DNA from 2 places in the Arthrobacter sp. D1-17 genome. Region 1 is predicted to be linked to the other one. Evidence: predicted binding sites of a transcription regulator. Region 1 holds the regulator's gene; the other holds the start of a gene.
What was found. The regulator LexA, encoded in region 1, represses DNA repair genes until DNA is damaged. The targets are predictions, from matches to a motif close to TCGAACANNTGTTCGA.
Positions count from the first base shown of each region.

Region 2: a site for LexA is predicted at 2,992-3,007, ahead of ruvA (Holliday junction branch migration protein RuvA). Genes of this name have one in related genera too.

Region 1 covers NZ_CP096382.1:2,748,247-2,755,572, reverse strand. The annotation lists gene hflX (GTPase HflX) at 1-288, shown strand, start outside; gene M1E01_RS12810 (ATP-dependent DNA helicase) at 281-2,353, shown strand; gene lexA (transcriptional repressor LexA) at 2,409-3,155, opposite strand; gene M1E01_RS12800 (LysM peptidoglycan-binding domain-containing protein) at 3,491-3,898, shown strand; gene M1E01_RS12795 (histidinol-phosphate transaminase) at 3,981-5,099, shown strand; gene hisB (imidazoleglycerol-phosphate dehydratase HisB) at 5,162-5,788, shown strand; gene hisH (imidazole glycerol phosphate synthase subunit HisH) at 5,785-6,525, shown strand; gene M1E01_RS12780 (hypothetical protein) at 6,526-6,684, shown strand; gene priA (bifunctional 1-(5-phosphoribosyl)-5-((5-phosphoribosylamino)methylideneamino)imidazole-4-carboxamide isomerase/phosphoribosylanthranilate isomerase PriA) at 6,766-7,326, shown strand, end outside.
Region 2 covers NZ_CP096382.1:1,870,146-1,877,471, forward strand. The annotation lists gene M1E01_RS08835 (MurT ligase domain-containing protein) at 1-799, opposite strand, end outside; gene pdxT (pyridoxal 5'-phosphate synthase glutaminase subunit PdxT) at 890-1,612, shown strand; gene M1E01_RS08845 (YebC/PmpR family DNA-binding transcriptional regulator) at 1,617-2,372, shown strand; gene ruvC (crossover junction endodeoxyribonuclease RuvC) at 2,389-2,967, shown strand; gene ruvA (Holliday junction branch migration protein RuvA) at 3,128-3,772, shown strand; gene ruvB (Holliday junction branch migration DNA helicase RuvB) at 3,765-4,853, shown strand; gene yajC (preprotein translocase subunit YajC) at 5,085-5,468, shown strand; gene secD (protein translocase subunit SecD) at 5,580-7,326, shown strand, end outside.

The DNA of each region.
Region 1 (7,326 bases):
TTCGTCGTCGAGCGACTGAAGCAGCGCGAGCCGCGCCATGTGGTGGTGTCGGCCCGCACCGGCCAGGGAATTCCCGAGCTGCTTAAGGCGATCAGCGACGGGATTCCGCGGCCCAGCGTCAAGCTTGAACTGCTGGTGCCGTACCATCGCGGAGACCTGATCAACAAGCTCCACGAGTCTGATGCGGAGATCCTCAGCATGGAGCACGAAGAGGGCGGCACCCGGGCCGTGGTCATGGTCCGGGAAGGCCTTGCGGCTGAACTGGAATCCTTCATCATCAATGACTGACCGGGCGGCAGCCTCCGCCGGTGCCGCTCCCTCCTCCGGCGCCACGGCCGGCGAGGAGTTCGTCATCGAGCTCCTCGACCGTGCCGTGGCGGCCATGGGCGGCCAGAGCCGCAGCGGCCAGCATGAGATGGCGCGGCAGGTGGCCCGGGCCATTGAAACCGGCCACCACCTGCTGGTCCAGGCCGGCACAGGCACCGGAAAATCCCTCGCCTACCTGGTCCCGCTCATCGCCCACTCGCTGGAAAGCAACAAGCCCACACTCGTCTCAACGGCCACCCTGGCGCTGCAGACCCAGATCGTTGGCCGCGACCTTCCCCGGCTGTTGGAGAGCCTCAAACCGGCACTCGACCGCCCGGTGAAGGTTGCCCTCGTCAAAGGCCGTGCCAACTACGTCTGCCGGCACAAGCTCGAAGGGGGCTTTCCCTCCGAGGAGCCCGCCGAGGGGCAGCTTTTCTCCTTGGGCGAGGACACCAGCGTCCCGCACTTCGCGGCTGCCATGGGCGGGCCGTCGTCACAGCTTGGCAAGGAGGTCGTCCGCCTCCGCGAATGGGCGGAAAAGACCACCACGGGCGACCGCGACGAGCTCCTTCCCGGTGTCACGGACCGCGCCTGGCGGCAGGTCTCCGTCACTTCGATGGAATGCCTGGGCGCCCAGAAGTGTCCGCTCGCCGAAGAATGCTTCAGCGAGCTGGCCCGGCACGAGGCAGCCGATGCCGACGTCGTCGTCACCAACCATGCCATGCTTGCAGTCAGCGCATTTGAGGGCCTGGCGGTCCTGCCCGAATACGATGTGGTCGTCGTCGATGAAGCTCACGAGCTGCACGACCGGGTCACCGGCGCAGTGTCCGGACAGCTGTCCGTCGCCATGGTCCATGCGGCAGCATCAGGTGCCCGCAAACACACCGGGATTACCGTGGACGCGCTCAACAACGCGGCGGCCAACCTTGAACTTGCCCTCGCGGCTGTCCCCAGCGGTCTGCTGCCCAACGGATTAAACGCGGAACAGCTCGACTGCGTTGACCAGCTCCGGGAGGCGTGCCGGGCGGCGCTCTCGGATTCCAAGGGGGACAGTAACAGCACGGCCGACGGCGGCCGGCAGCTCGCGCGCTCCCGCCTCCTCGTCATCCTGGAACTGTGCGAACGGCTGCTCGCCGCACGCGAGAACCGCGAGGTTGTCTGGTTTTCGCGGAACAGCACCTTCGATCCCCAGCAGGGGTACTCACCGCCGGATGACACGCAGCCCGCGCTGATCAACATCGCACCACTCAGCGTCGCCGGGCGCCTGCGGGAGGGATTGTTCGCGGACCACACGGTGGTGCTGACTTCCGCTACGCTCGCCATCGGTTCCGCGTTCGAACCCGCTGCCGGCGGCCTCGGCCTCCTGGGTGACGGCGCCCCCGGCTGGACCGGAGTGGACGTCGGATCGCCGTTTGACTACCCCAAGCAAGGCATACTCTACGTGGCAGGGCATCTGCCCAAGCCGGGGAGGGGCACGTCGCCTGAAGCGCTGGACGAACTCGAAGCGCTGATCAGGGCCTCCGGAGGTGGAGCACTGTGCCTCTTCTCATCCCGCCGTGCCGCTGAGGAGGCCGCGGATGCCCTGAGGCCGCGCCTGGACGTCGACGTGCTTTGCCAGGGAGACTCCACGATGACCGCGCTGGTTAAGCAGTTCGCGGACGAGCCGGATACCTGCCTCTTCGGGACCATGTCGCTATGGCAGGGGGTGGACGTGCCGGGTGGCTCTTGCAGGCTTGTAGTGATCGACAGGATTCCGTTTCCGCGGCCGGATGATCCGCTGATGACTGCCCGCTCCCGGGCAGTGGCGCAGTCCGGCGGCAACGGCTTCATGTCCGTCTCGGCGACCCACGCCGCGATCCGCCTGGCCCAGGGTGCCGGTCGTCTCATCCGGTCCACCGATGACAGGGGTGTGGTGGCTGTACTGGATTCGCGCCTCTCCACTGAGCGTTACGGCGCGTTCCTGCGGGCAGCGCTTCCACCGTTCTGGCCGACGACCGACCGCAAGATCGCCCTTGCGGCATTGGAACGACTCGCCCGGGCTGACTGAGGGCAGGCTTGCGTGTGACGGTCGCAGCGAGAGCTTGTCCCTGAAGCGGACACGCCTAGAGCGAGCGGAGCACCGAGACGACCTTGCCCATGACGATGGCGTGGTCGCCCAGAATGGGCTCGTACTGCGTGTTTTGCGGAAGCAGCCACGTGTGGCCATCCCGCTGCCGAAATGTCTTCACTGTTGCTTCGTCATCCAGCAGGGCCGCAACGATGTCGCCGTTGACGGCGTCACTCTGCCGGCGTACAACCACCCAGTCGCCGTCGCAGATGGCAGCATCCACCATGGAGTCCCCTGCGACGCGCAGCATGAACAGTTCCCCGTGGCCCACAAGCTGCCGGGGGAGTGGCATGAGCTCCTCCACCATTTGGTCGGCGAGGATGGGGCCGCCGGCAGCGATGCGCCCGACGAGCGGCACCATGGCGGTGTCGGTTGCGCTGGGAAGCTCGGACACACTGACCGGGCCGACACTCTGAAGCCGCACGTCCTGCTCGGGATCGGAGGTCTTGGACAGGCCGGCGTCCAGCGTCAGCGGCATGAGGACTTCCATGGCGCGGGGCCGCTTGGGATCGCGCCGGAGATACCCGAGCTTTTCCAGTTGAGAGAGCTGGTGAGTAACGCTGGACAGGCTGGCCAGCCCGACGATGTCTCCAATCTCCCGCATGGAGGGAGGGTAGCCGTTGTCATTGACCGAGCGCTGGATGGTCTCCAGTATCTTCTTCTGACGAATCGTCAGCCCCTTGGGCTTCCGGGGCCGCTGGCTGCGCTGGGTAGCTTTGCCTTCGGAGGCTGATGCTGCCATGTTCGCAAATGCCTTTCGTTCCACCCGGTCTGCGGGCTGCAGTGCCGGGAACCCCCGGCCTGAAAATGTCAGACCCTGCTGATCAACTGCAGAAGTGGTTGTTCTTCGATTTCAAACGTAGGCCAGCCGCAGGGCTTTTTCAAACATTTGTTCTAGCGAGTCTCGACTTTATTCGTTGATAAGTGCTAAAACTGGAGAAGCAAAAGTTCGAATATGTGTTCTATTGCAACTGCAGGTCCGGTCGGTTCTTCGAACACACTGGCGGACATGCTCAGCAGTATCGACCGGCAGCAGCACAGAGCAGCAGCACAGAGTAGTCCAGGAGGGCTCAGGTCATGTCAGCTTCAACAACCGTTCATCAGCCTCTTTCGCTCCAGTCCCACCCAGTCCCGTCCCAGGGCAGGACCGAACAGGCGGGGAAGCCGCCGCGTCTGCGTCTGACCCGCCGGGGCCGCATCGTTCTGATCGGGTTGCCGCTGGTGCTTCTGGCGGCGCTTCTGTTGACTCTGGCCGGACTGCTGAATTCCCCGGCTAAGGCAGCCGACGCGGCCAGCGAACTCTCGGTCACGGAGACGGTCACTGTGACGGTGCAGCCCGGGGAGTCGCTATGGGCCATCGCCGTGGACGCGGATCCCCACAGGGACGCCCGCGACACTATTGCCGACATTGTCCAGCTGAACGATCTGGAGGACGGCAAAGTTCTGCCGGGGCAGCAGCTGTTCGTCCCGTCCGCCAAGTCCTGAATGCGGTGCAGAATCGCTCCCTGCCTGCCGTCGCACCGGCCACAGTTTCCTGCCAGCCGCTTCGGGCAAATAAACTGTCCACGTGACCGACCAGCTTGAGCGACTGAACCGCCTTCCCCTTCGGACCAACCTGCGGGGGTTGACGCCCTACGGCGCGCCGCAGCTGGACGTGCCTATCCTGCTGAACGTCAATGAGAACACTCATGGCGTACCGGCCGATGTCAGGGCAGCCATATCGGAGGCTGTGACAGAGGCTGCGGCCGGACTGAACCGCTACCCGGACCGCGAATTCACCCAGCTCCGGGAAGCCCTCGCCGAATACCTGGGCCACGGTCTGGGCGCCGAAAACATCTGGGCGGCCAACGGCTCCAATGAAGTCCTCCAGCAGATCCTCCAGGCCTTCGGCGGCCCCGGCCGCACGGCGTTGGGATTTCCGCCCACGTACTCCATGTACCCGCTGCTGGCCAGCGGCACCGACACTGAATACATCGTGGGGCAGCGGGCGGAGGACTACGGCCTGAGCGCCGAGTCCGCGGCACGCCAGGTCCGGGAGCTGCAGCCGAACGTCGTGTTCCTGTGCTCGCCAAACAATCCCACCGGCACGGGCCTGGGGCTGGATGTAGTAGAAGCCGTGTATCAAGCCGGCGAAGCCAGCCAGACCGTTGTGATTGTCGACGAGGCCTACCACGAGTTTGCGCACGACGGCACGCCCAGCGCCCTGACGCTGCTGCCCGGGCGTGAGCGGCTCATAGTGTCCCGGACCATGAGCAAGGCCTTTGCCCTGGCCGGAGCCCGGCTCGGATACATGGCAGCAGCCCCGGAAGTGGCCGACGCGCTGCGCCTTGTCCGCCTTCCGTACCACCTGTCGGCGATCACCCAGGCCACTGCTCTGGCCGCGCTGGAGCACAGGGAGGCTCTGATGGCCGACGTCGAGGACATCAAGCGCCAGCGCGACCGGATTGTCACAGAGCTGACGCGGATGGGTCTGAAGCCTGCGGCGTCGGACTCCAACTACGTCTTCTTCGGCGGCATCGAGAACCCCCACCAGGTGTGGCAGGAGCTGCTGGACTCCGGTGTCCTGATTAGGGATGTCGGGATCCCCGGGCACCTGCGTGTTACCGCGGGTACTGAGACGGAAACCACAGCCTTCCTCGGGGCGCTGGAAGCGATCCTGGCCCGGCAGGCAGCCCTTCCGGCCTAAACTGGAGGGTAGACCGAGAGCAGCGTCTGCATCATCCTTCGTCAAAAAGGACATCTATCACCATGACCGATACCGGAATCAAGACTGTCGGGGCCCGCACCGCGCGCCTGGAGCGCACCACCAGTGAATCCTCCGTTCTGGTGGAGATCGACCTCGACGGCACCGGAGTATCAGACATCAGCACCTCGGTCCCGTTTTACGACCACATGCTGACCGCGCTGTGCAAGCACTCGCTGATCGACATGACCGTGAAGGCTACCGGCGACATCCACATCGATGTCCACCACACGGTGGAGGACGTTGCCATCACGTTTGGCGAGGTGCTGCGCACCGCCCTCGGCAACAAGGCCGGCATCCGCCGCTTCGGTGAAGCAACCGTGCCGCTGGACGAGGCACTTGCCCACGCGGTGGTTGATGTTTCCGGCCGGCCTTACCTCGTGCACGGAGGTGAACCGGCAGGCCAGGAATACCACCTGATCGGCGGGCATTTCACCGGTTCGCTAACCCGCCACGTCTTTGAGGCCATCACCCTGCACGCCGGCATCTGCCTGCACATGAACGTCCTCGCGGGGCGGGATCCGCACCACATTGTCGAGGCCCAGTTCAAAGCATTCGCCAGGGCGCTGCGCGCCGCCGTCGAGCCCGACCCCCGGGTCGAGGGAATTCCGTCCACGAAGGGTGCACTGTGACAGGCAAAGTGCTGCGCGACGGCGCCATCATCGACCCCTCGGCCACGGTGAAGCTCCCGTCGCCCGAAGGGAAGCCGACGGTCACCGTGCTGGACTATGGATCAGGCAACGTCCGTTCTGCTGTCCGGGCGCTCGAACGCGCCGGTGCTGAGGTCATTCTGAGCTCCAAGCAGGAGGATGTTCTGAACGCTGACGGCCTGGTGGTTCCGGGCGTGGGTGCCTTCGAAACTGTCATGCGTGAGCTTAAAGCCGTGGACGGCATCCGGATGATCGGGCGCCGCGTCGCCGGCGGCCGGCCGGTCCTTGGCATCTGCGTTGGCCTCCAGGTGCTCTTCGAAGCGGGCGTGGAACACGGGACAGAAGCGGAAGGCATGGGGGAGTGGCCAGGCAAGGTTGAGCTCCTTCCCGCCGACGTGGTTCCCCACATGGGATGGAACACGGTCAAGGTTCCGGAGGGTTCAAGGCTGTTCGAAGGCGTGGAGAATGAGCGGTTCTACTTCGTGCACTCCTATGGGGTGCAGAGCTGGGACTTCGACGTCATCCAGCCCCGCATGGCCCCACCGCTCGTCACCTGGTCCGAGCACGGCGCACCCTTCATCGCAGCCGTGGAGAACGGTCCGCTGTGCGCCACGCAATTCCACCCCGAAAAATCGGGCGACGCCGGCGGCCGACTCCTCAAGAACTGGGTGACCAGCCTGCTCAGTTCCTCGCACCGCATCCCCCCAGCGGACGCCTAGATGTGGTCGGTCGTCCTGATGGGCCTCGCCGGCTTGCTGATCGGCGGCGCGCTGTCCTTCAGGCAGCAGGAGAAGCCGCTCTGGACGCAAATAGGGTTCGGCGTCCTGGCGGCAATGTCACTGCTGGCCGCCTACCTGCTGACCCTGCCCGGATCCTGACGCCGGCTCCCTGACCACCGCGCAGCCATGACGTCTGCGCAATTCATAACCACATGTGCTCCACGAGAACTGAGGACCGAGATGACCAGCCAGAACGAACTGCCGGCACTTGAACTGCTTCCCGCAGTCGACGTCGTGAACGGGCAGGCCGTGCGCCTGGTCCAGGGCGAAGCAGGCAGCGAAACCAGCTATGGCACCCCCTTGGAGGCGGCCCTGAACTGGCAGCAGCAGGGCGCCGAGTGGGTCCACCTCGTGGACCTGGACGCGGCCTTCGGCCGCGGCTCGAATGCCGAGTTGCTGCGCGAAGTCGTCGGTCGTCTGGACATCAAGGTGGAATTCTCCGGCGGCCTGCGCGACGACGAATCGCTGGAAAAGGCACTGGACCTGGGAGTCGCGCGGGTCAACCTTGGAACCGCGGCCCTGGAAAACCCGGAGTGGACTGCCCGAGCCATCGACCGCTTCGGTGATCGGATCGCTGTCGGACTCGACGTCCGCGGCACCACCCTGGCTGGGCGCGGCTGGACTAAAGAGGGCGGGGACCTCTGGGACGTGCTGGGCCGCCTCGAGGAAGCGGGCTGTGCCCGCTACGTGGTGACGGACGTGACCAAGGACGGCACGCTGCAGGGACCCAACGTTGAACTG
Region 2 (7,326 bases), 880 kb from region 1:
TGCTGCGGGCCAGGACCAGGGCAGCGGCAGCGTTGAAGATGTTGTAGACGCCGCGGAGCTTCATCGATGTGGTGACCGTGGCGCCGTCGTACTCGAAGTCGGCGTCGTCCGCGCCCACGCGGCGAAGCACGACGTCGGCAGCCGGCTTCTGGGGGACGGCCGCCGGAGGCGGACTGCCGGGGCCTGCACGCAGCTCGTCGTCGTTGGGAAAGGTGGCCAGCAGCGAATCGTCCAGGCCGAAGTACCGGACCTCCGGTCCGTGCAGCGTCTCGGCGATGCGTGCCACGCGGGGGTCTTCGCGGTTCAGGACCACTATTCCCGTGGTCTTGGACGCGATGTGTTGGAGCAGCTGCGCCGTCTTGTCGATTTCCCCGAAGCGGTCAAGCTGGTCGCGGAGCACATTCAGCAGCAGGCTGTAGCGCGGGGGGACGCGGTTGACGAAGTGCACGGCGTGGGCTTCGTCCAGCTCCAGCACGGCAATGTCAGCATTCAGGCGTCCGAGCATGTCCACCTCGCCGAGCAGCGCAGCAGCGACGCCCCTTGTGAAGTTGCTGCCGGTGCGGTTGGTGAACACCTTCAGTCCCTGGCTCTCGAGGAGCTCCACCACCATCTTCGTCGTGGTGGTTTTTCCGTTGGTTCCGCTGACCACCGCCACCCCGTGGGGCAGCGTGGACAGGGTTCTTTGCATGAAGCCGGGGTCAATTTTTTCGACCACCAGGCCGGGAAAAGCGGAGCCTCCGCCCCTGAGCCGGGTTACCCGGCGGACGAGCTTGCCGAGCGGAACGCTGAAGGAAAACATGCTTTGAATATATCCCAGCTGAGGCATGGGACAGGGCGGCCGGCGGGCCGCGGGCAAGGGCAACGGCCCCCGGGACACTATGATATTTGGATGACCAATCCCCTTTCCGCCGAGGCGCCGCGCGCCCGTACAGGTATCGGTGCCGGACTCCGCATTGGCGTCCTGGCACTTCAGGGCGACTTCCGTGAGCACCTTCGTGCCGTCGAAGCAGCCGGTGCCGTCGCCGTCAGCGTTCGCCGCCCGGCCGAGCTGGACGGCCTGGACGGCCTGATTATTCCCGGCGGGGAATCGACGGCCATCGACAAGCTTGCGCGTGCGTTCGAACTGGCCGAGCCGCTGCGCAAGCACATCGCCGGGGGCCTTCCGGTCTACGGGTCCTGTGCCGGCATGATTCTGTTGGCACACGATATAGCCGACCCCGCCACCGACCTCGCCGGAAACCCTCAACAGACCTTCGGCGGGCTGGACATCACCGTGCGGCGCAACGCGTTCGGGCGCCAGCGGGAGTCGTTCGAGACGGACCTTGACTTCAAGGGACTGGACTTCAGCGCCACGGACGAAGGCATCGCTCCTGTGCACGCCGTCTTCATCCGCGGTCCCTGGGTGGAACGGGTGGGCGAAGGCGTCGAAGTGCTTGCCCAGGTGGAGCCTGCGGATCCGGCTCATGCTTCCCACGCTGCTGATCTGCAGGGGACAGCTAGAATTGTTGCAGTGCGTTCCGGCCGGCTGCTGGCCACCTCCTTCCACCCGGAAGTGACGGGGGAGAAACGCGTGCATGAACTTTTTATCCGCATGATCAGAGGAGAAGCGTAGAAGCATGTCAGGCCACTCCAAATGGGCAACGACCAAGCACAAGAAGGCCATCATTGATAGCCGCCGGGCAAAGTCGTTCGCCAAGCTGATCAAGAACATCGAAGTTGCGGCACGCATGGGCGGACCGGATCTTGCCGGCAACCCTGGCCTGGAGCTGGCCGTCACCAAAGCCAAGAAGACGTCCGTGCCCAACGACAACATCGATCGCGCCATCAAGCGCGGCGCCGGGCTCACCGGCGAAGTCGTGGACTACACCGAGATCATGTACGAAGCCCGCGGGCCCCAGGGATCCGCCCTGCTGATCGAATGCCTCACAGACAACAAGAACCGCGCGGCTTCCGAGGTCCGGCTCGCCATCTCCCGCAATGGCGGCACCATCGCCGATCCCGGTTCCGTCAGTTACCTCTTTACCCGCAAGGGCGTAGTCACCCTGCCGAAGAACGGCCTGAGCGAGGATGACGTTCTGATGGCCGTGCTGGACGCCGGGGCCGAGGAAGTCAAGGACAACGGCGACAACTTCGAAATCCACTCGGACCCGAAGGACCTGCAGGCCATCCGGGATGCCCTCAAGGAAGCCGGGATAGAGTACGACACTGACGAAGCCGAGTTCGTGCCGTCCATGGAGGTTCCGCTGGATGTGGACGCGGCCAAGAAGTTCATGAAGCTCGTTGACGCGCTGGAAGACCTGGACGACGTCCAGAACGTCTACAGCAATGCAGACCTCAGTGACGAAGTGCAGGCCGCACTGGACGCCGAGTGACTTTTGGGGCCGGCGGGTGACGCTGCGCGTGCTGGGAGTTGACCCCGGCCTGACGCGCTGCGGCATCGGTGTGGTGGACGTGGAAAAGAACCGCCGCGCCAGCATGGTGGCTGTGGGCGTGGTCGGCACATCACCCGGGGAGACGCTGGACCAGCGGCTGCTCGTCATAGCCCTGGCGATAGACGACTGGCTCGACCGGTACGAACCGCACGTCCTCGCCGTCGAGCGTGTCTTTTCCCAGCTCAACGTCAGCACCGTGATGGGCGTTGCCCAGGCATCCGGCGTGGTGATTGCGGCGGCCGCCCGGCGCGGAATCCCGGTGGCTCTCCATACGCCGTCGGAAGTGAAAGCGGCCGTCACGGGAAGCGGCAACTCCAACAAGGACGCCGTGACCAAGCTCGTCACCAAGATCCTCCGGCTTGACGCCCCGCCGCGGCCAGCCGACGCGGCCGATGCCCTTGCCCTTGCCATCACCCACGCATGGAGGGCGGGCAGCGGCGCTGCGGTTGCCACCACCGGGCCGGGCAGCCAGGCGCTGACTCCGGCCCAGCGTGCCTGGGCGGAGGCAGAGGCGAAGGCGCGCCGTGCACGGTGATTGTCGCAGCCCTTGCTAGGGTATTCGTAGATATGTTCGGATAGCCGGTCGGAGACACTGCAATGAAAGACGACACTGCAATGAAAGACACTGCAATGAAAGACACTGCATTGGAAGACACGGCATTGGTCCGTCCGGTGGAAGTTCAGGAGCCCCGGCCTTGATAAGTTTTCTCCGCGGAACCGTAGCCCACATTGGACTGTCCACCGCGGTGATCGACCTCAACGGCGCCGGCATGAGCGTGTACGCTACTCCGCAGACCCTGAGCAAGCTCCGCGCCGGCGAGGAAGGGAAGCTCCACACCTCGCTGATTGTCCGCGAAGACTCGCTCACCCTTTTCGGCTTCGCCACTGATGACGAGCGTGAGGTCTTCGACATTCTGCTGAGTGTGAGCGGAGTAGGACCCCGGCTGGCTCTGGCAGTCCTCGCGGTCCACGAACCTGAAGCCATCCGCGTGGCAGCCCACAACGGAGACAGCAAAACGTTCACCAAAGTCCCCGGCATCGGGCCCAAGGTGGCAGGCCGCATCGTGCTCGAACTGGCCGGAAAGCTGGTGCCGCACGGTACCGCGCCGAGTGCCGCCCCTGTCCCGTCAGGGGAAGCCGTCTGGAAGCCCCAGGTTGTGGCCGCCATGGCAAGCCTCGGGTGGTCTGAGAAGGACGCCACAGGCAGCATCGAGAAGGCGCTGGCCGACGCGCCGGACCTGGCGGAGAAGGGAAACGTCGCCGAGATTCTGCGTACCACCCTGCGCTGGCTTGGGCAGGACGGCGCCCGGGCCGGCAACAGGGCAGGCAGCCGTGGCTGAGCCCTCCCTCGTGGCCGGGGGAGAGGAGCCGGAGGAGCGCGCGATCGAAGCTGCCCTGCGACCCAAGAACCTGCACGACTTCGTAGGCCAGCACCGGGTCCGCAAACAGCTGTCTTTGGTGCTGCAGGCGTCCCGAATGCGCGGCCGCACGGCCGACCACGTGTTGTTTTCCGGTCCGCCTGGCCTGGGCAAGACCACTCTCGCCATGATCGTGGCTGCGGAAATGAATGCGCCGCTGCGGATCAGCAGCGGCCCGGCCATTCAGCATGCCGGGGATCTCGCGGCCATCCTTTCCTCGCTCTCCGAGGGCGAGGTTCTGTTCCTGGACGAAATCCACCGGATGTCCCGCCCTGCCGAGGAAATGCTCTATATGGCGATGGAGGACTTCCGGGTGGACATTGTGGTCGGCAAGGGCGCGGGCGCCACGGCCATTCCGCTGGAGTTGCCGGCCTTCACGCTGGTTGGTGCCACCACCCGCGCAGGCCTGCTCCCCGGACCGCTGCGCGACCGGTTCGGTTTCACCGGGCACCTTGAGTTCTATTCAGTCGAGGAACTCGAACTTGTCCTGCGCAGGTCTGCGGGCCTGCTGGACCTGAAGGTCAACTCTGCGGGCTTCAGCGAAATAGCGGGCAGATCGCGCGGTACCCCCCGTATCGCCAACCGCCTCCTCCGGCGCGTACGGGACTGGGCCCTGGTACACGGGATCGAGCAGATAGATGCCAGATCAGCGTCCGCTGCCCTGGACATGTACGAAGTGGACAAGCGCGGCCTGGACCGCCTCGACCGCTCTGTGCTGGCGGCGCTCATCACCAAGTTCGGCGGCGGACCGGTAGGCCTCTCCACCCTGGCCATCGCCGTGGGAGAGGAACCCGAAACAGTCGAGACCGTTGCCGAGCCGTACCTGGTCCGCGAGGGTCTCCTGGGCAGGACGCCCCGGGGGCGTATTGCCATGGCCCCGGCATGGACCCACCTGGGCCTCGCTGTTTCCGACGGCGTGTTCGGACAGGACACTCTGGACCTGTTCGGACCGGAGACGGAAGATGAAGAATCCGCTACGGACTGGATTTCCAACACCCAATAACAGCGTCCCTACAGCTTTTCCCTCTAGACTGGAATGACGCTCGGCACGTCCGTGCCTTCGTTTCTGCGGCCGGCCCCCAACGGGCCGCTGCTCCCGGCCATGAGTGTGGGCCGGCAGCGGGACGAAACGGACCTGCTGTAACCCAGCTACGCAAGTACAGAACGGAACTTTCCTGTGTTCTCAAATATCACTGCCCAAGCCCAGCCGCAGGCCGGCGGCGGCATTGACATCATGTCCATCCTGCTGTTCGTCATGCTCGGCATCTTCATCTTCATGATGTTCCGCCGAAACAAGAAGACGCAGCAGCAGCAGGCGGCCCTCCAGTCGCAGTTTGCTCCGGGTGTCGAGGTCATGACGAGCTTCGGCCTGTTCGGCCGCATCGTGTCGATCGATGAAGAAGACAACAAGGTGGTGCTGGAACTGTCTCCCGGCAACCTGGCCACCGTTCACCGCCAGGCCGTCACCAAGATCATGGAGCCTGCGGCCGGTGCCACCCCGGTTCCGGATGATGCTTCGTCCCTCACTGTTGACCGGGACGAGAGCACTCCGGCCGCGACTGAAACTCCGGATGAGACCTCGAAGCGCCTCAACGACGAAGGCAAAAAGGACGTCTGATCCGCAGGCGCGTCCGTGCGCCGCGCAGCACTCTCTTCGGCAGCGGCCCGCCGTCGGGACGGGCGTCCAGCCCGCACCGGCGGTTCCTCCGTATAAATAGAAAGATCGACAATGGCAAGAACTGGCCACAAGAAATCAGCCATCCGGGTGTTGGTCTGGCTTGGCGTAATTCTGGCTGTCATGACCGCCGTCCTCGCAGGCGGCACCATGGCCGGGCAGGCCAGCTGGGCTCCCAAGCTTGCCTTGGACCTTGAAGGCGGCACCCAGATGATCCTGGCGCCCAAGGTGGAGGGCGGCTCCGACATTAACGAGGAACAGCTGAACCAGGCTGTCGCGATCATCCGCCAGCGTGTTGACGGTTCTGGCGTAGCCGAAGCTGAAATCAGCACGCAGTCGGGCCGGAACGTCGTGGTGAGCCTCCCGGGCACGCCGTCGTCCGAGACCCGCGCCCTGATCCAGGCATCAGCGGACATGAACTTCCGCCCGGTCCTGCTCAACGGTCCCGGCACTCCCGTTCCCCCGGAGGAGCGCACCCCCGCGGCGCAGCTCCCCAAGCCCACGGCCAAGCCGGCGAACGGCAGCGATTCAAACTGGATCACCGCGGACATCTACAAGCAGTTCGAGGCACTGGATTGCGCCAACCCTGAGCAGGACAAGCAGGAGCGCTCCGATCCCGCCAAACCCTTGGTCACCTGCGAGCCTGCTGCGGAAGATCAGCCGGCCATCAAGTACATCCTGGGCCCGGTTGAGGTCAAGGGCGTCGAGATCCAGGGCTCCACGTTCCAGCTCCAGCAGGGTGTCCAGGGTGCCGTCACCAACGAGTGGGCCGTCAACATCCAGTTCAACGCCGAAGGTACTGCCAAATTCAAGACGGTCACCGAGCGGCTGCACCAGTTCTACCTGGCCGCCGGCGGGGAATCAGGCACCGACCCGAAGTCCCAGTTCGCCATCGTCCTGGACGACCAGGTCATCTCTGCTCCGCGGGCGCAGGCTGTCATCACCGACGGCCGCCCGCAGATCACCGGGGGATTCACCGAGCAGTCGGCGAAGACACTCTCTGACCAGTTGCGCTTCGGTGCACTGCCCATCAGCTTCGACATCCAAAGCGAGCAGCAGATCTCCGCGACCCTCGGTGGTGAGCAGCTGCGAATGGGCCTGCTGGCAGGCATCATCGGGCTGTTGCTGGTGGTTGTCTACTCCCTGTTCCAATACCGCGTCCTGGGCTTTGTCACCATTGCGTCGTTGGTGGTGGCCGGTATCCTCACCTATCTGGCGATCGCAATCCTCGGCTGGACGGAGAACTACCGCCTGTCGCTTGCCGGCGTCGCCGGCATTATCGTCGCCATCGGCCAGACCGCCGACTCCTTCATCGTCTACTTCGAGCGCATCCGTGATGAGCTGCGTGAAGGCCGCGGCCTCGTGTCCGCCGTTGAAAACGGATGGAAGCGCGCCAAGCGCACCGTGCTGGCCTCCAAGGCCGTCAACCTCCTCGCAGCACTGGTGCTGTACTTTGTCGCCGTTGGCAACGTGCGGGGCTTCGCGTTCACGCTCGGCCTCACTGCCATCGCCGACCTGATCGTTGTGTTCATGTTCACGCACCCGACGCTTCAGCTGCTCGCCCGCACCCGGTTCTTTGGTGAGGGCCACCGGTTCTCCGGCCTGGATCCCGAACGCCTCGGCGCCGTGCCGTTGTACAGGGGCGCCGGCAGGATCCGGACCCCGGAGGAGAAGCCCGTCGCAGTACGTGCCAAGAACATCGGTGCCTCCGCCGAGGCGGAGCGCCGGATGACGATTGCAGAACGACGCCTCGCGGAAAAGCAGCAGCAGCTTGCGGGTTCCTCCAAGGGCGCCAACAAGG